3 regions of the uncultured Halovibrio sp. genome follow, and region 3 is predicted to be linked to each of the others. Evidence: predicted binding sites of a transcription regulator. Region 3 holds the regulator's gene; each other region holds the start of a gene.

Region 1 (12,826 bases), on a different contig from region 3:
GCCCCGCACCAGGGTACGCGTGGTCTCCTGCTGGGTGAGGAGTTCCTCTTCCCGCGAGATGCGCTGGAGACGGTCCCGTTGCTGGATTTCCATCAGCAGCAGGGGGTCGTCCCCGGGGAACGGTGAGATGGAATAGTCCACGCAGATCAGCTGGCCACTGGGCAGCAGCAGTTCCGCTTCGCGCTTGGTGAAGGTATGGCCGGTGGCGGCAGTCTCGGTGAGCGTCTGCAGGGCCGCGTCCGGCTCCACGAAGATACTGGTCACCGGCAGGCCGCGGATGCGGTCGCCACTGGTCTGGAGCAGCATCTCGGCAGCTGGGTTCAGGTAGCGCGTGCGTTTGTCGTGATCGAGCACCAGAACCGCTGTCGCCAGATTGTCCAGGATGCGCTGGTGCATGGGTTCGGTCATAGGTCCCCTCCTGGGAACAGGCTCTGCAAGAATCAAACCAGCTTCTGGGTCGGTGTAAAAGCGCTGCTGGGCCGAATCAGTGCACGGTTGGAATCGCGTTCTGCCCCATGCTAATGCAGAAGGTTTTCGTGCGCACCAATACAGTGCATTGAAGCGGTCGCAGTCTGGACGCGGGCGGTGTCGCCAGGGGGGTCCCGGCGAGCCGGTCTTCAGTTCAGTTGCGAGGGGCGGTGCAGGGTGAATCGGGTGACATCGGAGGAGCTGATTGTCTCGCCGTTGGCGTTGACCACATGGATCACGATCTCGTGGGTACCCCGGTTCATGTTCTCCAGCGTGAAGCTGGTGCTGCGGCTCTGGCGGGTTCTCTCGCCATCCAGTTCGAGGGCAAAGCGGTGACCGGAACGCAGCGAGGGCTGGGACTGGATGCGTACCACGACCAGCCCATCGCCGCGCCAGAAAGCGCTGTCGTGTTCCGGCTGGGTGATCTCGATGGACTCGTAGCCCTGCTTGTCGTTGTTTCCGCCGTCGCCCTCGCGTTCGCTGTTGCGGCGTTCGCGCGCTGCGCCATCGGGCAGGCTGACCTCCGGCAAGGGCTCCAGTTCCATGGCTTCGCTGTCATCGCCGGCCGGCTCGTCCGAATAGGTTACGTTGCCGTTCTCGTCCACGTGCCGGTAGATCTCACCGGCCACGGTGCTGCTGCACAAGGGCAGGAGAAAGGCCAGGACCAGCGCTGTGAGGGCAATTGTTGATCGGAACACGGAGCCTCCGGATTCGGGACGGACGGATATCCTTTCCCGATTATTCAAGCACCGCGTTGCCAATGCAACAAAAAACCCGGCGCGGGTTGCCCCGGGCCGGGTTCTGACAGGTACTGGAGCCGTGTTTACACGGAGTAGTACATGTCGAATTCCACCGGATGGGTGGTCATGTTGTAGCGGGTTACATCCTCACGCTTGAGGTCGATGTAGCCCTGGATCATGTCTTCGGTGAAGACGCCGCCCTGGGTCAGGAACTCGTGGTCCGCTTCGAGAGCGTCCAGCGCTTCCTGGAAGGTCTCCGACACGGTCGGGATTTCCAGTGCCTCTTCCTTGGGCAGATCGTAGAGATCCTTGTCCATGGCTTCGCCGGGGTGGATCTTGTTCTGGATGCCGTCCAGGCCCGCCATGACCAGCGCGGAGAACGCCAGGTAAGGGTTGGCGGACGGGTCCGGGAAGCGCACCTCGATCCGGCGTGCCTTGGGGTTGTTGGTGTACGGGATCCGGATGGACGCGGAGCGGTTGCGCGCGGAGTAGGCGAGCATCACCGGCGCTTCGAAGCCTGGAACCAGGCGCTTGTAGGAGTTGGTGGACGCGTTGGTGAACGCGTTGATGGCCCTGGCATGCTTGATGATGCCGCCGATGTAGTAGAGGGCATTTTCGCTCAGGCCGGCGTAGCTGTCGCCGGAGAACATGTTCTTGCCGTCCTTGCTCAGCGACATGTTGACGTGCATGCCGGAGCCGTTGTCGCCGACCACCGGCTTGGGCATGAAGGTGGCGGTCTTGCCGAAGGCATGGGCCACGTTGTGCACGCAGTACTTGAGAATCTGCACCTCGTCCGCCTTGCGGGTCAGCGTATTCGGGCCAACGCCGATCTCGCACTGACCGGCGGTGCCGACTTCGTGGTGGTGCACCTCAATCTCAAGGTTCATGGATTCCATGGCGGCACACATGGCGCCACGCAGGTCGTGCAGGGAATCCACAGGGGGTACCGGGAAGTAGCCGCCCTTCACCTTGGGCCGGTGGCCGGTGTTGTTGCGCTCGAAGTCCTCACCGGAGACCCAGGCGGCTTCCTCGGAGTGGATTTCGTACATGGCGGAGTCCATGTCCACTTTCCACTTGGCGGAATCGAACACGAAGAACTCGGGCTCAGGGCCGAACAGGGCCGCATCCGCGATGCCCAGGGATTTCATGTAATCCTCGGTGCGCCGCGCCACGGAGCGCGGATCACGCTCATAGCCCTGCATGGTTGCCGGCTCAACGATGTCACAGGTGATGTTGAGGGTGGGCTCTTCCGCGAAAGGATCCAGGGTGACTGCGTCATCATCGGGCATCAGGATCATGTCGGACTCGTTGATGCCCTTCCAGCCATTGATGGAGGACCCATCGAAGGTGGCGCCGTCCGTGAAGAAGTCGTCATCGGCCCCGCTGGCAGGCATGGTGACATGCATTTCCTTGCCGCGGCTGTCGGTGAATCGCAGGTCGATCCACTTGATGTCGTGTTCCTGGATCAGCTTCAGTGTGTTCTTGGACATGTCAGAACTCCATCTGTGGTTCATTTGAGTAGAGCAGAGTGCTCGTGGCTCCGGCCCTGTGCACCGTGGTGGGGCCTTTCGCGTGCCTGACCACCCTTAAGCAAAAGGCTTGCCAATTACCGGATTTGCTCTTTTCTGGCCGCATAACAGGGCATTGGCGTCATCCTGGTGCGCTGACGTCGCTGCACGACGCACTATTACGGTGCACAAACGCGTGAGGCCGGTCCAATCTGGTGCGTTTTTGGACTGCAGCAGAGGCCCGTCGGAAAATGCCCCTGTTACTCGTTGCAGAAATGACCTCATGGAATAACTCGGTCTGTTCGTGTACAATCCGCGCCCTTGGTTCGGGGAAAGCCCGGATCGACCCTCATTTTCACCGCCCTTCATTCGAAATACCAGTGATTCAGAGGCCCTTTTCGTGATTGAGAATCTTCGCAACATCGCCATCATTGCACACGTTGACCATGGCAAGACCACGCTGGTCGACCAGCTGCTGCAGCAATCCGGGACCCTGGATCGCAAGTCATCGGACACTGACCGTATCATGGACTCCGATGATCAGGAGAAGGAGCGGGGCATCACCATCCTCTCCAAGAATACTGCGATCAACTGGGGCGAATACCGGATCAACATCGTCGACACGCCCGGCCACGCCGATTTCGGTGGCGAGGTGGAGCGGGTCATGTCCATGGTCGACTCGGTCCTGCTGCTGGTCGACGCCGTTGACGGCCCCATGCCCCAGACCCGCTTCGTGACCCAGAAGGCGTTCGCCAAGGGGCTTAACCCCATTGTTGTGGTGAACAAGGTGGACCGGGAAGGCGCCCGCCCGGACTGGGTGATCAACGAAGTCTTCGACCTGTTCGATGCACTGGGCGCCAACGAGGACCAGCTGGACTTCCCGATTGTCTACGCCTCCGCCCTCAACGGCATTGCCGGTGAGGATCCGGATGCCCTGGAAGACGACATGGATTCGCTGTTCAAGATGATCGTCAACCAGGTTCCGGCACCGAGCGTGGATCCGGACGCATCCCTGCAGATGCAGGTCTCCTCGCTGGACTACGACCCCTACGTGGGCGTGCTGGGCGTGGGCCGCATCAAGGGCGGCCAGATGAAGCCCGGCCAGCAGGTGGCCGTGATTAACCGCGAGGGGGAGCAGCGCAATGCCAAGCTGCTGGAAGTGAAAGGCTTCCTCGGCCTTAACCGCGTGAACGTGGATGAAGCCAACGCGGGCGATATTGTCTGTATCTCCGGCATCAGCAACCTTCGCATCTCGGATACGATCTGCAGCCGCGAAGCCCCCGAGGCGATGCCGGCGCTGACCGTGGACGAGCCGACCGTAAGCATGACGTTCCAGGTGAACGATTCGCCCTTCGCTGGCCAGGACGGCAAATACGTCACCAGCCGCCAGATCAAGGAGCGCCTTGAGCAGGAGCTGCTGCACAACGTGGCGCTGCGGGTCGAGCAGGGCGACGCAGCGGAAAAGTTCACGGTCTCAGGCCGTGGTGAGCTGCACCTGGCTGTTCTGATCGAGAACATGCGCCGTGAAGGCTTTGAGCTGGGCGTCTCACGCCCCGAAGTGGTGCAGCGTGAGAACAACGGCGCCAAGGAAGAGCCCTACGAGCAGGTCGTGGTCGACATCGAAGAGCAGCACCAGGGCTCGGTCATGGAAGAGATGGGCAACCGCCGCGCCGAGATGCAGAACATGGTGCCGGACGGCCGTGGGCGCGTGCGGATTGATTTCATCATGCCGGCGCGCGGGCTGATCGGTTTCCGCTCCCAGTTCCTGACCCTGACCCAGGGCTCGGGTATCCTGACCCACGTGTTTGACCACTGGGGTCCGGTCAAGGGTGGTATGGCCGAACACCGCCATAACGGTGCCATCGTTTCCATGGTCAAGGGCACTACCACAGCCTACTCTCTGTTTACGCTGCAGGACCGTGGCCGCCTGATGGTGGGCCCGGGCGCCGAGGTGTACGAGGGTATGGTTATCGGTATTCACGCGCGGGAGAATGACCTGACGGTGAATCCGACCAAGGGCAAGCAGCTCACCAACGTGCGTGCCGCTGGTACGGACGAGAACCTGGTGCTGACCCCGCCGATCGAGATGACCCTCGAGAACGCGCTTGAGTTCATCGATGACGATGAACTGGTGGAGGTTACGCCCAATAACCTGCGGGTCCGCAAGAAGCTGCTGACTGAAACGGATCGCAAGCGCGCCGGCAAGAAATAAGGTGGCTGAGCCTGCCCCGGGCGCCTAGACTTGGGGCATGCTGACCCTTTACCCGGAAATCGCCCCCTACGCCACCCATCGCCTGGACGTGGGGGATGGCCACAGTCTCTACCTGGAGGAGTCCGGGCATCCCGACGGGATCCCGGTGCTCGTGGTTCACGGCGGTCCGGGTGCGGGCAGTGATGGCACTGCCCGCCGTTTCTTTGATGCGGAGCGCTACCGCATCATCCTCTTCGATCAGCGCGGTTCCGGCCGCTCCACCCCGTTTGCTTCCGTAGAGCACAATACCACCGCCCATCTGCTTGAGGACATGGAGCGCATCCGCGCGTTCTTCGGCATTGAGCAGTGGCTTCTGTTTGGCGGTTCATGGGGGTCCACGCTCAGTCTGTTGTACGCCCAATCCCACCCGGAGCGGGTTCTGGGGCTGATCCTTCGGGGTATCTTTCTCTGCCGCGAGCGCGATATCAGCTGGTTCCTGCAGGACGGGGCCAGCCGGATCTTTCCGGATTACTGGGAGGATTTCATCGCCCTTATCCCGGAGAGTGAGCGGGATGACCTGATCCGTGCCTACCACCGGCTGCTGCACAGCGACAACGAGCTGGAGCGCCTGCAGGCCGCCCGCACCTGGGCGATCTGGGAGGGGCGCTGTGCCACCCTGCACCCGAACCCGGCAGCGGTGGAGCGTTTCGGGCACGCGCATCTGGCGCTCTCCCTCGCCCGTATCGAGTGTCACTACTTCCTCAACGGCGGTTTCATCGAGGAAAACCGGATCCTGGACAACCTGGATGCCATCCGCGATAAACCGGCCCGTATGGTTCACGGTCGCTACGACATGGTCTGCCCGCTGGAGAACGCTGTCACGCTGCACGATGCCTGGCCGGAAGCGGATCTTTCCATTATCCGTGACGCCGGACATGCGGCCTCGGAGCCCGCCATCGTCGATGCACTGATCCGGGCAACCGAAGCGATGAGTGATCGCTTCGGGCCGGATTTCGGCTTCCTATAGGGGGGGGCTAATCGTCAGACCGGCTCGCCATGGGATGGAACGAGCCGGTTGGGTTGGGTTAAAAGCTGAAGGACTTGCTGTAGACAGCTTGGATCAGCGTACTGCGGCGAGTGTCGTCGTCATTGTCTACATCAACAATTGTGCTGGCGGTGAAGGAGAGTTCATCGTTGAACTGGAACGAGAGGTCCAGGTGCGTCATGTCTTCTCCGAATCCGCCGTAACTGTTGCCCTGAGCTGCATCGTCAAAGCTGTGATGTCCAACGGTGGCACTGAATGCGTCGTAGCCGTAGCCGGCGGTGATATAGCTGTAACCCGGCAGGCCAGCCACTGTATCCACGTAGCCAAGGCTTGCGCCATAGGCTTCGACATTCAGATAGACTTCGGAGAAGTCACCGACGAGGTCCGGGGAGGTGGATTTGTCCTGGCTGGGGTAGATGTAGTTGATGGCACCAACATCCACCGATACGTCATCGGTAATGTCTGTGGCATAACCCGCATACAGATCGTATTCCTGACCCAGATTCGAGTCGCCGCTGGCGGCCCATACACCGGTATAGAGCCCGACGCCGCTGTCGAAATCGAGGCTGCCGGAAACGTGCGCGTTACCGCCGGTACTGAGGTCGACGCCGCGGAACAGATACATGTTGGAAATGCCGACGCTGGCGCTCAGGCTGGGATCGAACGCGGCGGCGGGTGACGCGGCGAACATTGCGCCAGCGCCCATGAATCCGGCAGCGATGCAGCTGAAAAGACGGGTACGTTGAGTCTGCATGATAATAGCCTCCGTTGGCTGTTTTGATTAATTCCGTTGCAGTGCAACTTGTCCCTACCACAGCAGCCGCTGTGCCTTTTTTTATAAAGTCCCTTAAAATCAGTCTCTAAAGAGGGTTAGGGGCGGTTGTCAGGAGGGTGGAGGCGCTTTGTGGGCTGGCCTTGGGGGCTGTTTTGGTGCAGGTGCACTCTGGTATGCGTCATTGCAGGGCGCTTTCTGGCACCATGAGTGGCTGCTGTTATCTGGACAGGAGGAGGTTGTTTGAAAGGGCTTATACAGCGTGTCAGCAGCGCCAGCGTCAGTATCGACGGAGAGGTCGTGGGAGAGGTCGGTTATGGTCTGCTCCTGTTTCTTGGGGTTCAGAAAACGGATGGGGCGGCCGAGCAGAAACGGATGCTGGAGCGCGTGCTTGAGTACCGTGTGTTTCCTGATGAACAGGGGCGTATGAACCGGAGCCTACGCGATTGCGGCGGTGACCTGCTGGTGGTGCCCCAGTTCACTCTGGCGGCGGATACCAGCAAGGGCAGCCGGCCCTCCTTTTCGTCCGCGGCCCGGCCCGAGCGCGGCGAACACTGGTTCAATGCGTTTGTGGAGGCAGCCCGCCAGGAGGTGGACGTGGCACCGCCCGGGATCGGGCATCTGGCCACCGGCCGTTTTGGTGCGGACATGCAGGTACAGCTGGTCAATGACGGGCCGGTAACGTTTCTGTTGAGCGTGTAGCGTTGAGGTTTCTTTAGCCGGTGGGGCCTCAGTGGTATTCTGCCGGCTCTGATAACACTAGGGGGTTCCATGAAGCGGAAAGGAATTGTTCTGGCACTGGCCGCGCTGGCGGCTGGTGGCGTACAGGCCCAGGATTCGGGCCGCAGCGGCGACAGTGAACTGACACTGGCGGAGGTGGACGCACTGACGCACCGGCTGGACATGATGCCGGAGATCTACGGCCAGCTTGGGCTGGTGATGGAGCACCGCGATACGGACGATACACCGGTAAGTCGCAGCCGGGGGACGGTTGGCAGCGAAACTGCCTTCCGCGACAGCAACTCCTGGATCGGCCTGCGCAACCGCACCGAGCTCATGCCGGGTACCGAGGGTTTCTTCCGTGCTGAGTGGCGCTCTATTCCCACCCGCGCCGATGAAGACCGGAACCGGATGTTCGATGAGCATGTCGAGTACGCCTACATCGGCCTTGAGGGTGACTTTGGCCGCATCTGGGGTGGCGTGGACGATACCGTGTATGAACAGCAGCTCGACCACGTTGCCAATTTCTTTGAAGGCGAATTCCGCCATGAGGACGGTGGGCGTGATACAAGGCGCCATCCGCTGGGCCCCTACACCACGGGCCGTGACCGTCTGGTGCAGTACACCACACCCTCCTGGGGCGACCTCCGGCTGCATGCCGCGGTTCAGCTGAACGAGGATGGTAGTCCCGAAGTCGGAAACGACCAGGAGAAGGAAAGCCGTCCCTATCAGGCCGTACTGAGCTATACTCCTGGCAACTGGGAATGGGCGCTGGGTATGGATTCCAATGACGGCGGCGACGTGCTCGGGGCAAACCCCTCCGAACGGGAACGGCTTCAGGCAGGCAACGAGAATACCTACGGCGGCCGCATGACCTATGAGGGTGAACGCTGGCACTTCACCGCCCAGTATCAGCACCGTAAGGACATCGCCAGCGTGGCGGCCCTGCTGACCAGCTACCGCATCGGCCCCAACCGGTTCTCGGTTTCCTGGGAAAGGGAGCGTGATGAACTTGCACAGCAGGTTTCCGGTGGTGACCTGGATAGCGAAACCACCAACGCCTACACGGCCCAGGTCATGCACGATCTGACCGAGTCCATGGCGGTGTACGTGGAAGGCTACAAAGCCAGTTCGAATGAGCAGACGCCGGACCGATTCGATCTGATGGTCGGCGCCCGTTACCGGTTCTGATCCATGAGCGAGACCGAGCTCAAACTCAGCATGACCCCCGCCAACCTTGACCGGGCCGGGGGCTGGCTGAGTACCAGGGGCGCCGTGGAGCAGGGCGAGCCCCTGACGCTCCTCAGCCGTTACTATGACACCCCGGAGGGAGCCCTGAACGCGGAACGGGTGGCTCTGCGCGTGCGCGCCACCGGGAGTGGCTACATCCAGACCCTGAAAACCCGCGGTCACCTCCAGGGGGCGGCCTTGGCGCGCCAGGAATGGGAGTGGGAAAGACCGGAAGCTTCCCTGGACCTGGCGCTTTTGGCTGACACCCCCATGGCGGATCACCCGGCCCTGAGCCACCTGGCACCCGTCTTTGACACGGACTTCCAGCGTCGCGTCCTTATGCTTGACTGGTCCGAGCAGGGGCAGTGGGCACGCATCGAATGCGCGCTGGACAATGGAGTGATCCGTGCCAGCGGGCAGGAGCAGCCGCTCTGTGAACTCGAGCTGGAACTGGTGGAGGGCGATGCCGGCATTCTCTCGCGGGTTGCAACCGCGCTGACAGCGAGCGTGCCGGCACTGCTCAACAGCATCAGCAAGGCTGAGCAGGGCTATCATCTGGCCGGGGTGGGCGCATCGGGAGAGGCTGGGTCCGGGGCCAGTCCCCAGGTGTGGCTGGATGCCCTGTGCCGCTTCTGGCTGGGGGATGATCCGGCTGGCTGGGAGCATTTTCTTCAGTTGCATCGACAACTGTCCGGTTCTGCAGAGGCAGCCGGGGCCGGGGAGGCCTACACTCAGGTCACAGCGGAGCTCGAATCCGCTGCGGCACAATGCATGTCGCCCCGCGAGGCCCTGACCACCATGCGCGGGCTGGCGCCGCTGCAGCTGGCACTGCTTGTCTGAACGGCATCAACCGGCGAGCTGATGGCACACCGACAGGAAGGTAACCACCATGATGGACCCTCTGGATGACGGGGAACTGGCACCGTTGCCTGACGCCCTCCGGGAGAAGGCGGCTGAAGGCTGGCGCAGTCTCATGGATGTGGAATCCGCCGCGAGCCAGGCGCATTTCGAGGCCCATCGCGAGGGCATCATCCAGGCCATTGCCCGCAGTGACTTCCTGTTCGAGCAGTTGCGGCGCCACCCCGATGTGCTGGAGCCGCTGTTCGAGTCAGAGCTGCTGACGCGCCCCTGGTGCCCGGGTGAGATCCAGGAGGACTGGCAGGCGCAGCAGCCGCATATCCAGGCGGAGGCGGAACTCCAGAAGGCCCTGCGGACCTTCCGGCGACGCTGGATGTTCCGGATCGTATGGCGCGATCTGCTGGGCGAAGCGGATCTCGAGGAAACCATGGGCGCCATGACCGAGCTGGCCGACGCCTGTATCGATGGCGCGGTTTCATGGCTCTACGCGGATGCCTGCCGCGAGTGGGGCACCCCCATGGGCGCGGATCCGGTTACAGGGAAGCACGTCGCCCAGCCCCTGCTGGTGATCGGCATGGGCAAGCTGGGTGCCGGGGAACTCAATCTCTCCTCGGACATCGATCTGATCTTCGCCTACCCGAGCAGTGGTGAAACCGAAGGCGCACGGCGCAGTGTCGACAATCAGGTCTTTTTCAGCCGCCTGGGTCAGAGGCTGATCCGCGCGCTGGATCAGCCCACCGCCGACGGTTTCGTCTTCCGTGTGGACATGCGGCTGCGCCCGAACGGCGAGAGTGGCCCCCTGGCCATGAGCTTTGGTGCCCTGGAGACGTACTACCAGAACCAGGGCCGGGAATGGGAACGCTATGCGCTGATCAAGGCACGGGTGGTCAGTGGGCCCAGGGAGCATGCCAGCCACCTTCAGCAGCTGCTGCACCCGTTTATCTACCGGCGCTACATTGATTTCTCCGCCTTCGAGTCGCTGCGGGAGATGAAAAAGCTCATCCAGCGCGAGGTTCGCCGGCGCTCACTGGAGAGCAACATCAAGCTGGGAGCCGGTGGCATCCGGGAGATTGAGTTTGTGGCCCAGGCGTTCCAGCTGATCCGCGGTGGCCGTGAGCCGGTCCTCCAGGAGCGCCGTCTCCGCGAAGTGCTGTCTGCCCTTGGGAGTATGGAGCTGTTGCCGGATGAGGTGGTTGCGGATCTGGACAGCGCCTATGTCCTGCTCCGGGATACCGAGCACGCCCTCCAGGGCATTGCCGACCAGCAGACCCAGACTCTGCCTTCGGATGCGGTGGGCCGGGCGCGGGTGGCGCTGATCATGGGGTACGGGGACTGGGACAGCCTTGCCGGTGACCTGCAGGCACACCGGGAACGGGTCAACGCGCATTTCGCGGACATCATCGCTCTGGAAGAGGACGAGGGAGAGGATGACGGTGGCCAGGATGGCTGGGAAGAGATCTGGGCCGGTTCGCTGGGGGAGGAGACGGCCAGCCAGTGGCTGGAAAGGGCCGGGTTCGAGTCGGCCACTGAGTCACTGGAACGGCTGAAATCCCTGCGGGAAGGCCGGGTTGTCACCACTCTCCAGAGTGAGGGGCGGCGTCGCCTGGACCGCTTCCTGCCACGGCTTCTGGCTGCACTGGCGGAGGAGGACGCCCCGTCCGCCACTTTGGAGCGTGTGCTTCCGCTGGTGGAAGCGGTTCTGCGCCGCAGCGCCTATCTGCTGCTGCTTACGGAGAATCCGGGGGCATTGCGGGAACTGGTACGCCTGTGCGCGGCCAGCCCCTGGATTGCGGACCAGCTGGCGGAGACGCCGCTGCTGCTGGATGAACTGCTCAACGCTGAAAGCCTCTATACGCCGCCTGACCGGGATCAGCTGCAGGCGGACCTGAACCAGCAGATGCTGCGGATTCCGCTGGACGATCTGGAAGAACAGATGGAGGCGCTGCGCCACTTCCGCAAGGCCCATGTGCTGCGCGTGGCTGCCTCCGAGATCCGTGGCACACTGCCGTTGATGAAGGTCAGCGACTATCTGACCTGGATTGCCGAGGCCGTTCTGGAGCATGTGGTGGTGCTGGCCTGGCACCATCTGACCCAGCGCTACGGCACGCCCACGGATGATCAGGGGGAGCCCATTGAGATGGACTTCGCGATCATCGGCTATGGCAAGTTCGGCGGTATCGAGCTGGGCTACACCTCGGATCTGGACCTGGTGTTCGTGCACGACAGTGATCCGCAGAATGTGACCGATGGCGATAAATCCATTGATAACGCGGTCTTCTATGCGCGCCTCGGTCAACGGGTGGTGCACATCCTCCAGGCGCAGACACCCTCCGGCCAGCTCTACGAAGTGGATATGCGGCTGCGGCCCTCGGGCAACTCAGGGTTGCTGGTCTCCACGCTGGATGCGTTCCGTACCTACCAGGAGCGCGATGCCTGGACCTGGGAGCATCAGGCCCTGGTCCGGGCGCGCTGGGTGGCCGGGAGCCAGGTTTCCGGCGAAGGGTTTGCGCGGATCCGCCATGATATCCTGGCAAATGAGCGCGACCCCGAGGCTCTGCGCCAGGAGGTGGTTGCCATGCGCCAGCGCATGCGTGATGCCCATGCCTCCGGGGATCCCGGCATATTCCACGTCAAGCAGGATCCGGGAGGGATCATCGACATCGAGTTCATGGTCCAGTACCTCATCCTGGCCTGGGCTCACCGGTACCCGGCCATCACCCACCAGTCGGACAACATCCGCCAGATGGAATCCCTTGGCGAGGCCGGTGTTCTGGATACTGCCATGGCTGAGCGCCTGCGGGATGTGTTCATTACCATGCGCTCGACTGTGCACCGGCGTGCGCTGCAGCGCCTCAACAGCGAGGTTTCGGCGGACCAGTTCGAGGCGGAGAGGCGCTACGTCATGGAGTGCTGGCAGACCCTGATGCATCCTCCTGCCGTTTAGGGGCTGTCCGTCCGTGCGCTCTCCGGTTCTCATGGAGGGCCCGTTTCCTGCTAGAATCCCGGGTTTGATGCTCTGGCCGAAAATACAGACGAGAGGAGTTGGCGGCAATGTCGATGGCGGATCGTGATGGTCTTATCTGGCTTGACGGGGAACTGGTGCCCTGGCGTGATGCCAAAGTGCATGTGCTGACCCATACCCTTCACTACGGCATGGGCTGCTTTGAGGGGGTGCGTGCCTACAGCACGGATGAGGGACCGGCGATCTTCCGTCTCCAGGACCACACCCAGCGCCTGTTCAACTCCGCGCACATCCTCAACATGAAGATGCCTTACGATCAGGAGACCCTCAAC
Region 2 (11,319 bases), on a different contig from region 3:
CTGGCTCGCCGGCAGGCCCGGACGCTCGCGCAAGGCCGGCTGAGCCCCTGTTGCCGTCGTTCACTCTGGCGTAGACTGCGCTCATGAGTGAACACGAGCACGACATCGCCGTGATCGGCGCCGGCATGGTTGGCGCCGCCCTGGCACTGGCCTGCGCAGCCGGCGGCTGGCGCGTGGCCGTAATCGAACCCAGCACCCCGGAACAACCCTCCGACAACAGCGAACCCGACCTGCGCGTCTCCGCCCTGAGCGCCGGCAGCGAAGCCTGGCTGCGCGGGCTGGGCGTATGGCCCGCCATGGAGGAAATGCGCATGGCGCCCTTCCAGCGGCTGGCGGTCTGGGAGGCCGCCTCGGGACCGCTCGCCAGCATGCCCGGCGGCCGGCTGCTGGCCCAGCAGGCACGCACCGAGTTCAACGCCGCCCGGCTCGGACGCGACCATCTGGGCCATATCGTCGAGAACCGCGTAACCCGCTGGGCCCTTTGGGAACGGATGGGCCAGCAGACCGGCATTACCCGGTTCTGCCCGGCATCACTCCAGGCGCTGGAGCAGACAGAAGACGGCGTCACGCTCACACTGGAAGGCGGTGAGACGCTGCGTGTGGCTCTGGTCGTGGGTGCGGACGGGGCCAGTTCCGTAACACGGCGCCTGGCCGGCATCGGGACCAGCCGCACGCATTACCGCCAGCAGGCCATGGTCATCAACATCCGCCATGCACCGCCGGCCCAGACCATCACCTGGCAGATGTTCACCCCCCAGGGACCCAAAGCCTACCTGCCGTTGCCCGAAGCGGATGGCAGCGCCTGGGGCTCACTGGTCTGGTACGACCAGCCGGAAACCCTGGATGAACTGATGGCCATGGAGGAAGACCGACTCCTGGCCGCCATACGCAGAACCTTTCCACTGGAGCTGCCGGACCCCGAGGCCGCTCCGGCGCGGGGCCGTTTTCCCATCGCACGCGAACATGCCCACCAATACGCCCACGGGCGTGTTGTGCTGGTCGGGGACGCCGCCCACACCATCAACCCACTGGCCGGGCAGGGCGTCAATCTCGGCTTCCAGGACGCAGCCGCGCTGGCGCGCAGCCTGGGCACGGCGGGCGCTCAGAGTGACCCCGGGAAGGCGCGAGTGCTGGCCGCCTACGAGGCGGAGCGCCGCCCCCGCAACCGCCTGATGATGGACGCCATGGACCTGTTCTACCATCTGTTCAGCAACACCACCCCGCCACTGCATCTGGCGCGCACCCTGGGCCTGGGGCTGGCGGGCCGGGTGCCATTCGCGCGCGAACGGGTCACCCGCTATGCCATGGGGATTGACGAGCAGCTGCCCGCGCCCATTGAATCACTGCTGAAACGACTGGCCTGACAACCAAGCGAGGAACCCATGTCCGAAACCATCTTCAGCCGCATCATCAACCGTGAAATCCCCGCCGATATCGTGCACGAGGACGACCAGTGCCTGGCCTTCCGGGACATCAACCCGCAGGCGCCGGTACACATCCTGATCATCCCGAAAAAGGCCATCCCAACGGTCAACGACATCACCGAAGAGGATGAGAAGACGGTGGGGCACCTCTATACCGTCGCCGCCCGGATTGCCAAGGAGGAAGGCATCGACGGGGACGGTTTCCGTACGGTCATGAACTGCAACGAACACGGCGGCCAGTCCGTGTACCACATCCACCTGCACCTGATCGGTGGCAAGGCACTGGGCTGGCCCCCCTTCCCCAACGGCTGAGGCACATGGCGCGGGTGGTCAGCCCGCGCTTCCCGAATCGTTGCCGTCAGCGTCAAGTTCCCGTTCCGTCTCGGAAAGCGGCCGATGGCGCACGTCCATACCGCGGACCAGGTAGATCACCTGCTCGGCCAGGTTGTCCGCGTGGTCACCGACCCGCTCCAGAGCCCGCAGCGTCCACATCTGGTTAAGACAGAGCCCGATACCACGCGGATCCTCCATCATGTGCGTGACCAGCGCGCGTGCGGAACTCTTGTATTCCTCGTCCACGGACTCATCCTCGCGCATCACGTTCAGGGCGCTCTCGGTATCAAAGCGCGCGAAGGCATCCAGGGCATTCCGCACCATGGCCCGGACATGGCCGCTGATATTGCGCACCTCCACGAAACGGCGCTGGCTCATGCTGTCATCCATCTCATCTGACATCTCCAGCGCCAGGCGTGCGATCTTCTTGGCCTCGTCGCCAATGCGCTCAAGGTCCGCCACCATCTTGACCACGGACATGACCAGGCGCAGGTCACTGGCGGCCGGCTGGCGCAGCGCGATCACCTGTATGGCCTCCTCATCAAGGCGGCGCTCCATGTCGTCCACCTCGCGATCACGGTCACGCACGGCCTGCGCTTTATCCGCATCATTGCTGACGAGCGCCTCAACCGCCTCGCCAATCTGTTTCTCGACCAGTCCGCCCATTTCAAGCAGCTGGTTCTTGAGTTCACTCAGCTCATCATTGAACCGCTGGGAAATGTGGCGGGAATAGTTCTCTCGATCACTTACCATTATTGTGCCTCTGACAATGTGTCACCCACGGGAAGGATAAGACAGATGTGTGACAGTTCCATGACATCAGGCCACGCCTCAAGCCACATCGCAAATGCCGCTGATGGGGCTATACTGGCCCGCAACGCATCCTGACTGAAGCATCGGACAGACACCCATGAAAACACAACCCGACAAACCCCAACCCCGTGGTGAACTGACGCTGCAGCTGGTCACCATGGCCTCCGACACCAACAATAACGGCGATATCTACGCCGGCTGGCTGGTCAACAAGATGGATCTGGCCAGCGCCACCGCAGCCGGCCGACTGGCGCGCGGCCGGACCGCAACCGTCGCCATGGAAGGCATGGAGTTCCTGTCGCCCGTGCGACTTGGCGCCGAGGTGGCCTTCTACACCCACCTGGAGGACATTGGCCGGAGCTCCATGAAGATACGGGTGGAGGTATGGACCCGTGACCAGACCGAGCAGCATGCGCGCAAGGTAACCGAGGCGCAGTTCGTGAGCGTGGCCATCGATGAGCATGGCCGGATCCGCGAAGTGCCCGAGCCGGCCCAGAAGCTCTAGCCGGGAGCCCGGCTGGCCCTATCTGTCAGATTTTTTTACACATTGGCCGTCTCGTAGATGGCTGGCGCATGACCATCTGTATGATTGCGCAGATGAAAGAGCCTCTGTGCACGCTTCATGCATTCCTCTCTCTGTCCGATCTGCCATCCCGGCAGGGATTCAGGGAGTCAGAGTCATGCAAAAGCCCACATCCATACCCCATTCATCACGTGCCCTTGTCATGGGTTTTCTGCTGCTGCCTGCAGCCGCCATGGCGGCACCCTACACCTTCGACAGCGGCACCGGTCTCAATGATGCTCACAGCTGCAGCAGTGGCGGTGCCTACATCATCAGCACAGGCAACGTAACCGCCAACAACGCCGATGCCACAAACTGTTTTGGCGCCTACGGGGGCAACCCCAGCCAGCTGCTGCCGAACAGCGCACCACTGACCTGGAACGGCGACAGCTGGGATTTCATCGCCAAGAAGGAGGAAGGCACTTCCGGTGCCCTCAGCGCGGACATTGGCCAGAACCAGGGGAACTGGTCCTACTCCGGCGATTTCAGTAACTGGGCCAGCTTCTTTGTGGTCACCAAGGCCTCGAATAATCCCGGCTGGGCAGCCTATTACTTCGATGATACCCAGAGGTTCAGCACACTCAGCGGCACCTTCTTCATCCCCTGGGCGAACGAGGGCGGCAATAATGGCCCCGACCCCAGCGCTCTTGTGGAAGGCGGATCCGCCCTGTCCAACCTGAGCCTGTACGCCCGCCGGGTAGCCGAGGTTCCCGAGCCGGCCACGCTTGGCCTGATGGGTCTGGGGCTTCTGGGCCTGGGTCTGGGCCGACGCCAGCGCGCCCGGTAACCCGGGGGACGACCGCCGCAACTGCGGCGGTCTTTCTTTTCACCGCCTTTCGGGCCTATCCTGAGCCTTCGTACACAACCCAACACCTTGATCATGCCCATTCCGGATCACTACCGCCGTGGCGCCTGCCCTTCCGCCGGCAACCCGATGGCCAGCGGCGACGGGCTCCTGTCGAGGATCCGGCTGATCGATGGCCGCCTGACACCATCAGGTCTCAGGCGGGTGGCGGCGCTGGCGGATGAGCACGGATCCGGCCTGATCGAGATCACCGGCAGGGGCAACCTGCAGCTTCGGGGCCTCGCCGAGGAGGCCGAGGCCGAGCTGACAGCAACACTGGTGGATGCTGGCCTGGCGGTTGAACCAGCGGCGTCCGAAGCGGTCCGCAACATCCAGTGCAGTGCCGCTGCGGACCTGGATCCACAGGCCCTGATCGACCCTGCCCCTCAAGCCCGTGCTCTCGATCAGAGGCTCATCAGCGATGACCGTTTCCGGGCGTTGCCGCCCAAGTTCCGCTTCGTTTTCAACGGCGGAGGGCTGACCCATCTGGCTGATGCGGACGGGGATATCCGAGCGGATGCGGTTTCAACGCCGGAAGGCACCCGGTACCGCATCGGCCTGGCCGGAACCTCCGCCACGGCTCAAAGCCTGGGCAACTGTAAGCCATCGCAGGTGGTGGATGTCCTGGTCGAGCTGGCCCTGATCTTCCTCGAAGAGCGCCAGCGACTGATCACGCCGGCAAGGCGGATGCGGCAGCTCATTGATGCCTCCGGCAGTTCGCCCTTCGCGGGGCTGCGTGATCTCAGCCGGCCCGGTGGCGTTACGGCGGACCATCCACCGGCTCCGGAACCCGGCCGGACCAGGGCCGGCACGGTTCTGGGTGTCGCCCTCGGGTGCCTGGGCACCAACAGCGCCCGGCTGATCGCGGAACAGCTGGAAGCGCACAACAGCACACTGAGGATCACGCCCCAGCGATGCCTGATCATGCCCCATGGCCCGGTCACCAACCCCGGGCTTGCGGAAGCGCCGGAACTGATCCACACCCCGGGCGATCCCCGACTCTCGGCCATTGCCTGCCCCGGAATGCCGGGCTGTGCCTCGGGCAGCACCGCAACACGCCGGGATGCCCTGGACTGGGCTGAACAGGTGCCGGAACTCTTCGACGGGCGTAGTCTGGTCCACGTTTCCGGATGCCCCAAGGGCTGCGCCCATCCCGGCAGGGCCCCTGTGGTGCTGGTCGCCCGGGAGGGGCGCTACGACCTGGTGCTCGACGACCGGACCCTGCCCGAGGAGGAAGGCCACCGGATCGCAAGCGGCCTGCTGCCGGAGGAGGTCCCGGATACGCTGCGCGCCCTGGTCAGTACAGCAGCACTGAACAGCCCCGGTGACGAACCCCTGGTCCAGTCCCTGGTACGCGTGGCTCAGGCATCCCGGAACAGGCGATGATGGGCCGGGTCGTAGAGGGCACTGTTGCAGAAATCCGTCTCCCCGAGCGCCGGACCCACAAGGATGAGCGCTGAACGCTTCTCCGGGATGCGCTCAAGATCCTCCGCCAGCCGCCCGAGCGGCGCCCGCAGCACCTGCTCATCCGGCCGGCTGGCGCGGAAGACCACCGCCGCCGGGCAGGCGGCGCCGTAAAAGGGGGTCAGCCGTTCCACCACCGAATCCAGCGTGTGCAGCGAGAGGTGAATCGCGAGGGTCGTGCCGGTGGCCGCGTACGCCTCCAGGGTTTCGCCTTCCGGCATGGAGGAGGCGCGCCCCTGGGTCCGTGTGAGCACCAGGCTCTGGGCGACACCGGGCATGGTCAGCTCCTGGCCCAGTACGGCCGCCGCCGCTGAAAAGGCGGGGACGCCGGGGGTCAGCTCGTACGGAATGGCCAGTTCCCGAAGCCGGCGCAGCTGCTCCGCCACCGCCGAGTAGATGGCCAGATCCCCGGAGTGGAGGCGGGCCACGTCCAGACCCTCGTTGTGGGCTTTCTGGATTTCGCCGATGATGTCATCCAGCGCCATGGAGGCTGTGTTGATCAGCCATGCGTCCTCCGGCGCATGGGCAAGCACTTCCTCCGGGATGATCGAACCCGCGTAGAGGCAGACCGGGCAGGCGGCGATGCGGTCCCTTGCCCGCAGCGTGATCAGATCCGGGGCGCCCGGGCCGGCCCCGATGAAGTGTACCGTCATGCTCTTCCTTCCCCTGCCTGTGATGGTTTGGTGATGGACCAGATCGTGATCGGCCGGTCCGACTGCCAGCCATTGAACCGCCCCAGCGGCTCCGTGCGGTCCACCGAGAGGCGTGTCAGTTGCCCGCCGAACCGCTCCCGGGCCGCCATCAGCGCGGCTTCGCCTTCAAGGGTTACCGCCGTCGCCACACAGCGGCCCCCAGCTGCCAAAGCGGACCAGGCGGCATCAATCACGCCCTCCCCACTGGCACCGCCCCCGATGAAGACTGCGTCCGGTTGCGCCAGCGCGGGCATCGCCCCAAGGAGATCTCCCTCCCGGGTCTCCAGGTGGCCCACGCCATGCAGGCGCGCATTCTCCCGAACGTTTGCCAGCCGCTCCGGGCGCCGTTCAACCGCGGTCGCCCTGTTGGCCGGGTCCGCCAGGAGCCATTCCACGGCCACCGCGCCGGAACCGGCGCCCAGATCCCAGAGATGCTCCCCGCCCTGGGGCGCCAGTTGCGCCATGACCACCGCCCGGATCTCCGGCTGCGAGATCTGGCCGTCCTGCAGGAAGGCCTCATTGGCCCGCCCCGGCACCCTGGAGACCGGCGTTGCCCCTTCGGCGAGCCGGCATTCGATAGCCAGGGTATTCAGGCGGGCAGGCGCCTGCGCCAGACCTTGCTGCGCCGTGGTCTCAAGTATCCGTTCCTCCGGCCCACCCAAGGCCTCGAGTACTGTCACCCGGCTGACGCCGTAACCACTGTCCGTGAGCAGCCGACAGACCACCGCCGGGCTCTGTTCATCACTGCTGAGCACCAGCAGCCGCCGATCGGGCGCAAGCGCCACCCGCAACCGGTCCGGATCCCGCGCCACCAGCGAGTGACAGTGAACCGACTGCAGCGGCCACCCCAGGCGCGCGGCCGCCAGCGAAAAGGCGGAAGGGCCGGGGTGGCAGTCCATCATCTCCGGAGGAAAGGTGCGCGCGAGCGTCGCCCCCACTCCGTACCAGAACGGGTCACCACTGGCGAGCACACAGACCGGCCGCCCCTGCCACTGGCGTATCCGTTCAATGCCCTCACTGAACGGCGACGGCCAGGCTTCCCGCTGCTGGCCTGAAATGGCCGGCAGGTGATCCAGATGGCGCTGGCCCCCGATCACGAATTCCGCCCCGGTTACCGCCGCCCGGGCCGCCTCACCCAGCGCGTCCCAGCCAGCCTCGGACAGCCCCACAACGCTCAGCCAGCGTTGCGTTCCCGGCTCGCCACAAGACGTGTTCTCCGCGCTCGCTGTATAATCCCGTTTTTCATCCATTTCCCGACTCCGGCAACCAACCATGGCCTTTCGCATCCTGATCCTCGGCGGCACCCGCGACGCCATGACACTGGCGGAACAGCTCCTGGAAAAACCCGAGCTGGAACCCACCTACTCACTAGCGGGCCGTACCCGCCGCCCCCTGCCACCGGCACTGCCAACCCGCCGGGGCGGCTTCGGCGGTATTGAAGGCCTGAAGCAGTGGCTCATGGAGCACGACATTGCCGCCGTGGTGGACGCCACCCACCCGTTCGCCGCCGAGATGTCCCACAACGCCGCCATTGCCTGCCAGGAGCTCGACCTGCCTCTGGGCCGGCTCGAACGCGAACCCTGGGCGCCCCAGTCCGGCGACGACTGGTACCCGGTACCCGACCTCCACGAAGCGGCCCGCAAAGCCACCGGACTGACCGCGGCGGGTGACACCCTCTGGCTCACCACCGGCCGCACCAGCCTCCCGGCCTTTGAGGGCATCCCCGACCGCCACCTGCTCGTGCGCTGCGTCGATCCTCCGGACCCCGAGCCCGCGTTTCCGGACTGGACCCTGATTGAAGACCGCGGCCCCTACCACCTCGAGGACGAACGCCGCCTCATCAGCGACCACAACGTCGCCGCCCTCATCACCAAGAACTCCGGCGGCCAGGCCGCCCACCCCAAACTCGACGCCGCCCGCGAGGCCGGCATCCCGGTCATCATCATCGACCGCCCCTCCCTGCCTCCGGCCACCCACTCCTTCCAGTCCCCGGAAGAAGTCACACAATGGCTGGAACAGGCGCTAAAGGTTATCGAGGCGTATCAGACGGGGTCCGGGGAGCTCTGAACGGGAAGCTCTGGAGCCATGGATGGCGTAAGAGCAGCGTACACGGACGTATTTACAGCGATTCCCGTTCAGAGCTCCCCGGAGCCCGTCCTTCGAGGCGCTAAACATAATCCCGGGGACTGTAAACAAACCAACGATCCCCATGACGCACATACCGCCCCCGGGAATTCCCAACCAGAACCACCGTCCGCATATCCACCTCGGTCGGATCCGCCTCCGCCAGCGTCGTCATCCGAACCCACTCATCCGGCCGCCCGACCGCCGCCGCGAACACCACCGGCGTCTCCCCCCGCTGCTCCGCCCTCAGGAGCGACAGCGCCTCGCCCAGCTGCCAGGGCCGGCTCGAGGAGCGCGGATTGTAGAACGCCATGGCAAAATCCGCCCGAGCCGCCAGCTGCAGCCGGTTCGCGATCACCGACCAGGGCTTGAGATTGTCCGAAAGCGAGATGGCACAGAAGTCATGCCCCAAAGGCGCTCCCACCCGGGCAGCCGCCGCCTGCAGCGCCGACACTCCCGGATGCACCTCAAACTCAACGTCCGCCCACTCCGGTCGTGCCTGATGATCCAGCACCTCGCAAAGAGCCGCCGCCATGGCAAAAATGCCCGGGTCGCCCCCGGACACCACCGCCACACTGCGCCCTTCCGCAGCCAGGTCCAGCGCCCCGGCAGCCCGCTCCAGCTCCACCCGGTTGTCCGAGGGATGGCACTGGTGGCGTTCCGAGGCCAGCCGGTCCAGGTAGGGCCCGTAGCCCACCAGGTCCGTCGCCTGCTCGATCAGCTCCCGGGTCTCCGGCGTCACCCACTCAGGGCCGGCCGGGCCCACGCCGATCACGTCCAGCCGTTTCATACCCGCACCCCGGGGCCGGGAATCAGTACCATGGAGAAGTACGGCGCCTTGCCGTCCGGCGCCTCCACCAGCGGCATGACCCGCTCCTCCGGCATGCTTGCCTTCTCCACGTACCAGGCCCGCTCCTGGAGGCCCAGGTCCGTCACGATGCGTCGGAGCAGTGGCAGGTTGGTGCCCACCTTCATGATCACCGTGGCCCGTTCCGGATCAATACTGGCCCGCAGGGCCTTCTCGTCCATGGTGCCCGGGATCACCCGCAGCTGGTCGTCGCGCATCATCAACGGATGCGGCAACAGGGCGCCGCCGGCCATCATGGCCCCGACTCCCGGCACCACCGTGCTCTCAAACCGGTCCTTGAGACGCAGGTAGATGTGCATGAAAGAGCCGTAAAAGAAGGCATCGCCTTCATTGAGCACCGCAACAGAACGGCCGGCTTTCAGGTGCTGGGCAACAGCCTCGGCGGATTCCTCGAAGAAATCCTCGATCTGCTGGCGGTATTCCGGGCTGCCATGGGGAATCTCGTTGGTCACCGGGTAGACCAGGGGCAGTTCCTCGTGCTCATCGGTGATATGGGCCTCGCAGGAGGTCCGCGCCCGCCCGGGGCCGCTGCGTTTGCAGAAGTAGGCCACCACCGGGCATTCGGACAGGAGCCGTGCAGCCTTGAGGGTGATCAGTTCCGGATCGCCGGGGCCCGTGCTGATGCCGTAGAGATGGCCGTAACCGGCCGCGTCCTGTGGGATTGTGAGTGCATCATTCATGATGGTCATTCCGTTTCGCTGGCCAGGGCGTTCACGGCGGCGGCGGCCATGGCGCTGCCGCCGCGGCGTCCGTGGACGGTAAGGAAGGGGAGATCCGGGGTCGCCGCGAGGGCTTCCTTGCTTTCGGCGGCGCCGATGAACCCCACGGGAAAGCCGAGTATGGCGGCCGGGCGCGGAGCGCCGTTGGCCAGCCGGTTGAGCAGGTGGAACAGGACGGTCGGGGCGTTGCCGATGGCCACCACGCTGCCCTCGAGGTGCTCATCCCAGAAGTCCACGGCGGCGGCGCTGCGGGTGTTGCCGATGGCAGCGGCGTGCTCGGGCACGCGTTCGTCCCGCAGGGTGCAGATGACGGCGTTGTTCGCGGGCAGGCGTTTACGGGTGACGCCGTGGGCGACCATTTCGCTGTCGCAGAGGATGGGGGCGCCGGCCTGCAGGGCGGCTTTCGCGGAAGCGGCAACGTCAGGGGACCAGCCCATGGCGTCGACAAGGTCGGTCATGCCGCAGGCGTGGATGAGGCGGACGGCGGTTTTTTCCAGGTCCGCGGGCACGGCAGCGAGGTCCGCTTCGTTGCGGATGGTGGCGAAGGAGGCGCGGTAGATGGCGGCGCCGTCCTTTTCGTAGTCATGGAGTTCGTCCATGGTCATTCCCTTCATCAATGTTCAGTACAGAAAACGTTGTCACCAGCTTTCAACTTATTTGCCGGTCAGGCATCGGGGAGTGTTCTCCGGGAATCGCTGTAAATACATCCCTGTACGCTGCTCTTCCGCCATCCCTGGCTCCAGAGCTTCCCGGAGAACACTCCCCGATACCTTCCGTTTAACCGCATAGTTATCGCCACGCCCATTGATCCCACCTCACGGCTTTATCCTTACCCCTCGTGCGACGAGCCACCAGGCGAGTATTCCAGTGGACACAGTCACCACCGGCAGTACCAGCAACATCCATCCACCGCCGGTGGTTCCCTCATCAAGCAGGCTGTACCGGAAGCCGTCCACGATGTAGACCATGGGGTTGGCCAGGGAGGCGGTATCCCAGGGGGCCGGGAGGCGGTCGATGGGGTAGAAGACACCACCGAGGTAAATCAGCGGGGTCAGCAGGAAGGTGGCGATGACGGAGGTGTCGTCGAAGCTGCGGGCGAAGATGCCGTTGATCAGGCCGGCGAAGGAGAACAGGAGCGCGCTCAGGACCGCGACCAGCAGGGCGGCGCCGGGGTGGGCCAGTTGCAGGCTGGTCATGGGCAGTGCGATCAGCAGCACCAGGGCGCCGGCCATAAGGCCGCGCAGCACGGCGGCGGTGGCGAAGCCGGCGACGATGAGCCAGGCGGGCATGGGAGCGACCAGCATTTCCTCGATGTGGCGCTGCAGCCGGGCGCCGAAGAAGGAGAGCGTGGTGTTGTTGTAGGCGTTGGTGACCACGGCGAAGAGCACCAGGCCGGGCATGAGGTAGTCGGCGTAGCTGGCGCCGCCGACTTGACCGAGGTCGCGGCCGACGAACTGCCCGAAGATGACCATGAAG
Region 3 (6,802 bases):
GCCGGTTCCCTGCCCATGGGCACCCGTCCGGATGGCACCGTGGTGCCCGATGGCCGTGTGCGCGCCGCGTGCATGGTCTGGAACGATCAGGGCGAGCGGGTGGCCCGCTATGACAAGATCCATCTGTTTGATGCCATGGTGGGGGATTCCCAGGGCCGCTATCAGGAGTCGGATCTGTTCGAACCCGGCGATGAGGTGGTGACTGTGGATACTCCGGCAGGACGGCTCGGCATCAGCATCTGCTATGACCTGCGCTTTCCGGAGCTTTACCGCCGGCTGAGGGAGGCAGGTGCGGAATGGGTGGTGGTGCCGTCCGCCTTCACCCACCGGACCGGTGAGGCGCACTGGGAGCCGCTTCTGCGGGCCCGGGCGATTGAGGATCAGGTCTGGATCTGTGCCCCCAATCAGGGCGGGCAGCATGATGAGCGCCGGCAGACCTGGGGCCACTCCATGATCATTGATCCCTGGGGCAGCGTGGTTGCCGAGCGCTCCGAGGATGGGCCGGGTGTGGTCAGTGCGGTCCTGGACCGCGACCAGCTGGCCAGAACCCGCAGCGCCATCCCGGTATGGGAGCATCGGCGCCTCTAGTCGAGGCGGATCTTCTCCCGGTTGTCACTGACGGTGGCCGGGCCGATGCCGTCCACTTCCTCAAGGTGCTCGGGGGTGGTGAATTCACCCTGCTCCTTGCGCCATGAGACAATGGCGTCCGCCTTGGCCGGGCCAACACCATGGAGGGCCTCGGCGAGGACTTCCGCGCTGGCGGTATTGACGTTGACCGTTTCGGTCTCTTCCGCGGCATCCTGTGCCATGGCCGGCGTGACTGCCAGAACCAGGGTGAGCGCCAGCAGGCGGGTGGTTGCGGAAACGATTCCTTTCATCGTGATGTGCTCCTGTCTGTTCGCGATTGGGGAGGGAACAGAACAGACCCGGAGATGACGGTGCGGGGTGATTGAGGTGGTCCAGACGGGCGGCTTCCCTGCCACCCGAACTGCACCGGCCCTGCCCGACTCCCTGGGCGCTGTCCGTCCCTTTGACCAGGTGCCTCCTGCACCGCATTGCGTCCCTGCGACTGCCTATTCTAGTCAGATCCGTTTCCGGGGAAATAGGACATCGCCCATACACCGTGTAAGCGATTTCCTACAGCTGCTCGCCCTCGTCAATGCGCTCACGCAGGTAGCGGTAGAGACGTCGGCGCGGGCTGTTGCGGTCCCCGCTGTCCGACTGCCTGGCCGCATTACGGATCAGCTGGCGCAGGTGCTGGACATCGGTCTGTGGGTAACGGTCCATGAACTCGGTCAGCGCCGGCTTGCCTTCATGGATCAGGCGCTCACGCCAGCGTTCAGCCATGTGCAGGCGGCGGGTGTGCTCCGGGGTGCCGGCGGTCTGTCCGGCCGCGGCCCGGCGCAGGGCCTGCTCGTCCTCCTCGAGGATCTGGCGGCCCAGGTAGAGGGTCTGGCGACGGCGCGGGTCGCCTTCCGGCAGGTGCCGGACTTCCAGGAGTCCTTCAATGAGGGCGCTGGAGGCGGGCAGCTGGTGGATGCGCTCCTCGGGCAGGGCGGCCAGGGCCGCCGCCAGATCGCGCAGCTCATGCATCTCGCGTTTCGCCTGGCTTTTGCTGGGCAGCTCTTCCTGCGGTTGCCTTGGGGTATCAGCGTCGCTCATTCGTCCTCGTCAAAACGGTTGTTGATCAGTTCCACCAGCGCGTCCCGGGCGTCGGTCTCGTCCGCGCCCTCGATGATCAGGTCAATGTCCGTGCCACAGCTGGCTGCCAGCATCATCACCGACATGATGCTCTTGCCGTCCACTTCCCGCCCGTCACGCCCCAGCTGGATACTGCTTTCAAACTGTTCGGCGCAGCTTACAAGTTTGGCGGCGGCGCGGGCATGCAGGCCCAGTTTGTTGATGATGGTGATGGATTCTCGGATCATTGGGTTTCCGCTGTGTTCAGGGCGTCGGTTGCGCGTGGGGCAGTTCCGTGTGCCGGACCTGGACGGTGCTGAAGGCCTGGCGCAGGTGCGCCGCCAGCTCCTCGGCCATGTAGACCGAGCGGTGCTGGCCGCCGGTGCAGCCGATGGAGATTGTCATGTAGGAGCGGTTCACCGTGTGGAATTCCGGCAACCAGCGGTCCAGAAACCCCTTGATATCCTCGAGCAGGGTCGTGGTGCCAGGCTGGCCGGTCAGGTATTCACGGATCGGGGCATCCAGCCCGGTATAGCCGCGCAGGGATTCGTCCCAGAAGGGATTGGGCAGGCAGCGCACATCGAAGACGAAATCCGAGTCGATGGGCACCCCGTGCTTGTAGCCGAACGACTGGATCAGAAGGGCCATCTGCTGTTCGTCCCGCCCCACGATCCGCTCGCGTACCATGTCGCGCAGCTCGTACATGGAGCGTTCGGTGGTGTCGATGTGCAGGTCCGCAAGCCGCGCGATGGGTTCCAGCAGGGCTTTCTCGTCCTGAATGGCCTCGGACAGCGAGCGCCCCGGTGTGCTCAGGGGGTGCTTGCGGCGGGTCGCGTGGAAGCGCTGCAGCAGCATGCTGTCCGCCGCGTCCAGATAGATGACCTCCACCCTCAGGTCCGGGTGCTGGAGCTGGCGGTAGAGGTTCTCGAAATCGGCAATGTCCGCGGAGAGATTGCGGGCGTCAATGCTGACGGCGATGTCGCTCTGCTGCTCGTCCGATTCCAGCGCCTTGCGCGTCAGCGGCTGCAGCAGTCCGATGGGCAGGTTGTCGATGCAGTAGTAGCCGAGGTCTTCCAGCACATGGAGCGCTGTGCTCTTGCCGGAGCCCGAGCGGCCGCTCACGATGGTCAGTTTCACAGCCCGATCTCCCGCTGGCTGGATGGGTCGGCGTTACGGCGATGCCTTTTCGCTGGCGACAATCAGGTCATAGAGTTCCTGCGAGTCCTGGCACTGGCGCAGGCGCCGGCACAGGCCGCGGTCATTGAACTTCTCCGCCAGCTGGCTGAGCAGCTCAAGGTGCTCACTGGTGGCATTCTGCGGCACCAGGAGCACGAACAGCAGATCCACCGGCTCACTGTCGATGGCATCGAAGTTGATGGGTTCATCCAGCGTCAGCAGCGCGCCCACCACGCGCTTGCAGTCCTCGAGCCGGCAGTGCGGAATGGCGATGCCCTGTCCGATGCCGGTGCTGCCGAGGCGCTCCCGCGCCACCAGATTGTTGAAGATCTGGTTCTCCTCAAGCTCCGGGTAGTGCAGGGCCACCCTTTCGGCAATGGTCTCGAGGATGCGTTTCTTGCTGGTCCCCGGAACACCGCAGAGGGCCAGTTCCGGGGCAAGGATGGATTCAATGGACAGTGATGAATGGACCATGGATACCGCTTGGGATCAGCGGGTGGCCGCACCGTGCATGCGTTCCACCTGCTTTTCCTTATGTTTGAGAATTTGCCGGTCAAGCTTGTCCACAAGCTGATCGATCGCCGCGTACATATCGTCGTGCTGGGCCTTGGCGTTGATTTCGCCCCCGGTTACATGGAGCGTGGCTTCGGCGGTCTGTCGCTGTTTGACCACCGACAGCGTCACCTGGGTGTTGCTGATCTGGTCGGTGTGTCGCTCAAGTTTGTCCATCTTGCTCCGGACATAGTCCTTGAGGGCTTCAGTCAGCTCGATGTGGTGACCTGAAATGTTGAGTTGCATAGTCCGCTCCTGTTTCCGGTTCGGCCCGGCCACCGGAAGGTGGCCATCATACAGGCGTCAGACCCTCTAGACGAGACGTTTGCGTTCGTTCGAGGGTGGAATGTGCATCGCCTCGCGGTATTTCGCCACCGTGCGGCGTGCCACATTGATGCCCTGATCACTGAGTATAGTCGCTATACGGTTGTCGCTCAGCGGTTTTCGGCTTTCCTCCTCATTGATGAGTTTGCGGATCATGGCACGGATGGCTGTGGACGAGCACTCGCCGCCTTCGTCCGTGCTCACATGGCTGGAAAAGAAATACTTCAGTTCGTAAATGCCACGCGGGGTGTGCATGTACTTCTGGGTGGTGACGCGGGATATGGTGGACTCGTGCATTTCCACCGCCTGGGCGATTTCGGAGAGGATCAGCGGCTTCATCGCTTCCTCGCCCTCTTCAAAGAACCTCTGCTGATGATCGACGATCTGGGAGGCGACTTTCAACAGGGTTTCGTTACGGCTCTGAAGGCTCTTGATGAACCACTTGGCCTCCTGGAGCTGGTCGCGCAGATAGGTGTTGTCCCTGCTGCTGTCGGACTGGCGGATGAGTGACGCATAGAGGCTGTTCACCTGCAGCCGGGGCGCGATCTCCGGGTTCAGTTCGATCTTCCAGCGCCCTTCCTGGCGGGTGACGATCACGTCCGGGACCACGTATTCGGTTTCTTCCTCGCCGATGGCATCCCCGGGGCGGGGGTGCAGGCTCTGGATCAGCCCCAGGACCTCCTTGAGCTGCGCCTCGCTGAGCCGGCTGCGGCGCATCAGCTGGCGGTAGTCACGGCTGCCGAGCAGCTGGATGTAGTGGCTGATCACCAGCCGTGCCTGCTTGAGCCAGGGGGTGTCCGTGGGAAGCTGATTGAGCTGGATCAGCAGGCACTCGCGCAGGTCCCGTGCGGCCACCCCGGGCGGGTCGAAGTGCTGCAGCCGGTGCAGGACCGCTTCAACCTCGTCCATCTCCAGTGGATCCTCGTCGTCCGGCGCGCTCAGCCCCTGATGGATCTCCTCAAGGCTCTGGGTCAGATAGCCGCTGTCGTCGATGCCATCCACCAGGGCGTGGGCAATGGCGCGGTCGCGCTCGGACATGGGGGTGAGGTTGAGCTGCCAGTGCAGGTGATCCTGGAGAGTCTCGCCACGGCTGTTGCGGCTCTCAAAATCCGATTCGCCGCCTTCATCCTCGGGGCGTGAGCTGGCGGGCGAGGCGGGGGCGGTCTGGTAGACGTCGTCCCAGGCGGTGTCCACGGGCAGGTTGTCGGGGATTTCGCTGTTGTCCTGCCAGTTCTCGTTCTCCCAGCTCTCGGGCTCGGCGCCGGCGGTTTCCCGTGATTCGTCTTCCTGCGATCCCTCTGACTCACCGGATTCGCGGCCATCTTCCCTGCTGTCACTGTGTTCACTGGTGTCAGCGGTTTCGCTGTCGTCAGTCCCGGCTTCAGCTTCCGCTTCGGCTTCCTCGGCGGTTTCAAGCATGGGATTGGATTCCAGCTGCTGCTGGATCTCCTGCTGCAGGTCGAGTGTGGAGAGCTGGAGTAACCGTATTGCCTGCTGAAGCTGGGGCGTCATTGTGAGCTGCTGGCCCATCTTCAGCTGCAGGGACGCTTTCATGACCATCGACTGCTTTCCCGTTACCGATTGTCCCGCATTTACGTAACCTTAATCCGACCCTGTGGCAGGCCGGCAGGGATTTTGCTTAATGTCTTTTGAATTGAGTGTACAGGCCAATTGGGCAGGGCGACAACGGTTTTGGGAGGACCGTGTCACAGACGGAATTCGTCGCCCAGATAGACTTCCTTGACCTGCTGGTTGGCGAGGATGTCCTCGGAGGTGCCGGAGGCGATGATGTGGCCTTCGCTGACGATATAGGCGGTTTCGCAGATGTCGAGCGTCTCGCGCACGTTGTGGTCGGTGATCAGGACACCGATGCCCCGGTCACGCACCTGGCGCACGATCTGCTTGATGTCGCTGACCGAGATCGGGTCCACGCCGGCGAAGGGTTCGTCCAGCAGGATGAAGGCCGGCTCCACCGCCAGCGCACGGGCGATCTCGGCGCGGCGGCGCTCACCGCCGGAAAGGCTCATGCCCAGGCTGTTGCGGATGTGGCTGATGTGGAACTCACGCAGGAGTGACTCCATGCGTTCCTCACGTTCGGCCTTTGTGAGGTCGCTGCGGGTCTGCAGGATCGCCATCAGGTTCTGCGCCACGGTCAGGCGCCGGAAGACCGAGGCTTCCTGTGGCAGATAGCCGATACCGGCACGGGCGCGGCCGTGCATGGGCAGGTGGGTGATGTCGCGGTCATCGATGCGGATGCGGCCCCGGTCATGGGGAACCAGGCCCACGATCATGTAGAAACAGGTGGTCTTGCCGGCGCCATTGGGCCCGAGCAGCCCGGCGATCTGACCACTCTGGATGCTGAGGGAAACGTCCATCACCACCGGGTGGCGGCGGTAACTCTTGGCCAGGTTCAGCGCTTCCAGTCTCGCCATGGGGTCCGCTCAGTTGCTGTTGTCGTTGCCGCTGTCGCGGCCGGGCTGGATGGTCATCTCAACCCGGTCATCCGCGTCGTCCTCGGAGCTGGAGGCGGTGACCACCCTTTCGGCCACGTCGTACACGATCCGGTTGCCCCGGAAGGTGTCGCCCTGCTGCCGGATGAAGGCCTCGTTCTCAAAGGTGATGCGTTCTTCGTCGGCCCGGTAGATGATGGTCCGGCCCTCGGCGTAGACGGCCGGGCCCTGTTCGGTTTCCGGTTGCTCGTAGGTGGCGGGGTCGCCGGTGGCTACCATCCGGTTGAGGCTCTGGGCCCCGCCCCTGTAGAGAACCACTCTGTCCGCCGTCAGAAGGGCTTCGCCCTGGGTAACCCGGACACTGCCGGTATAGGTGGCGGTTCCTTCCTGGTCATCCAGGCGGGCATTGTCGGATTCAACCCGGATGGGCTTGTCGGAATCCAGATTGAACGCATACAGGGGCAGTGACAGGCTGCTCAGAAGCAGCCCTGCCAGAAACCGCCAGGCGTTTCGGGTGCGTGCCGGGTTGGTCATGAGCAGGCTGTGCCTCCTGTGCGTCAGCGGTTGAAGTACCGGCTGCGGACATCATTCTCGAGCCTGACCGCGCGTTCGTCGATCCA

Evidence for each region. Region 3 encodes sigma-54, which starts transcription at its own class of promoters, with help from an activator protein. Its sites were predicted from a motif close to TGGCACNNNNNTTGCTNT; they were not measured.
Region 1: glnA (type I glutamate--ammonia ligase) is a predicted target of sigma-54. The motif match lies at 2,796-2,813, and genes of this name have one in related genera.
Region 2: QZ501_RS12365 (PEP-CTERM sorting domain-containing protein) is a predicted target of sigma-54. The motif match lies at 3,182-3,199, and genes of this name have one in related genera.

Annotation. Positions count from the first base shown of each region.
Region 1 is NZ_CAJXMA010000004.1:64,675-77,500, reverse strand. Features, by position in the region: gene glnL (nitrogen regulation protein NR(II)) at 1-408, opposite strand, end outside; gene QZ501_RS02240 (DUF4124 domain-containing protein) at 618-1,166, opposite strand; gene glnA (type I glutamate--ammonia ligase) at 1,292-2,698, opposite strand; gene typA (translational GTPase TypA) at 3,117-4,928, shown strand; gene pip (prolyl aminopeptidase) at 4,966-5,934, shown strand; gene QZ501_RS02220 (TorF family putative porin) at 5,993-6,706, opposite strand; gene dtd (D-aminoacyl-tRNA deacylase) at 6,968-7,426, shown strand; gene QZ501_RS02210 (porin) at 7,496-8,635, shown strand; gene QZ501_RS02205 (CYTH domain-containing protein) at 8,639-9,514, shown strand; gene glnE (bifunctional [glutamate--ammonia ligase]-adenylyl-L-tyrosine phosphorylase/[glutamate--ammonia-ligase] adenylyltransferase) at 9,564-12,476, shown strand; gene QZ501_RS02195 (branched-chain amino acid transaminase) at 12,584-12,826, shown strand, end outside.
Region 2 is NZ_CAJXMA010000075.1:1,517-12,835, reverse strand. Features, by position in the region: partial or broken gene QZ501_RS12390 (hypothetical protein) at 1-43, shown strand, start outside; gene QZ501_RS12385 (FAD-dependent monooxygenase) at 84-1,364, shown strand; gene QZ501_RS12380 (histidine triad nucleotide-binding protein) at 1,383-1,736, shown strand; gene phoU (phosphate signaling complex protein PhoU) at 1,755-2,510, opposite strand; gene QZ501_RS12370 (acyl-CoA thioesterase) at 2,668-3,075, shown strand; gene QZ501_RS12365 (PEP-CTERM sorting domain-containing protein) at 3,251-3,919, shown strand; gene cobG (precorrin-3B synthase) at 4,013-5,362, shown strand; gene cobM (precorrin-4 C(11)-methyltransferase) at 5,338-6,093, opposite strand; gene cbiE (precorrin-6y C5,15-methyltransferase (decarboxylating) subunit CbiE) at 6,090-7,382, opposite strand; gene QZ501_RS12345 (cobalt-precorrin-6A reductase) at 7,405-8,199, shown strand; gene cobJ (precorrin-3B C(17)-methyltransferase) at 8,300-9,046, opposite strand; gene QZ501_RS12335 (precorrin-2 C(20)-methyltransferase) at 9,043-9,804, opposite strand; gene QZ501_RS12330 (precorrin-8X methylmutase) at 9,810-10,442, opposite strand; gene QZ501_RS12325 (ABC transporter permease) at 10,659-11,319, opposite strand, start outside.
Region 3 is NZ_CAJXMA010000111.1:659-7,460, reverse strand. Features, by position in the region: partial or broken gene QZ501_RS14305 (carbon-nitrogen hydrolase family protein) at 1-588, shown strand, start outside; gene QZ501_RS14300 (helix-hairpin-helix domain-containing protein) at 585-878, opposite strand; gene yjgA (ribosome biogenesis factor YjgA) at 1,138-1,662, opposite strand; gene QZ501_RS14290 (HPr family phosphocarrier protein) at 1,659-1,928, opposite strand; gene rapZ (RNase adapter RapZ) at 1,945-2,817, opposite strand; gene ptsN (PTS IIA-like nitrogen regulatory protein PtsN) at 2,851-3,330, opposite strand; gene raiA (ribosome-associated translation inhibitor RaiA) at 3,346-3,654, opposite strand; gene QZ501_RS14270 (RNA polymerase factor sigma-54) at 3,721-5,286, opposite strand; gene lptB (LPS export ABC transporter ATP-binding protein) at 5,439-6,164, opposite strand; gene lptA (lipopolysaccharide transport periplasmic protein LptA) at 6,174-6,716, opposite strand; gene lptC (LPS export ABC transporter periplasmic protein LptC) at 6,740-6,802, opposite strand, start outside.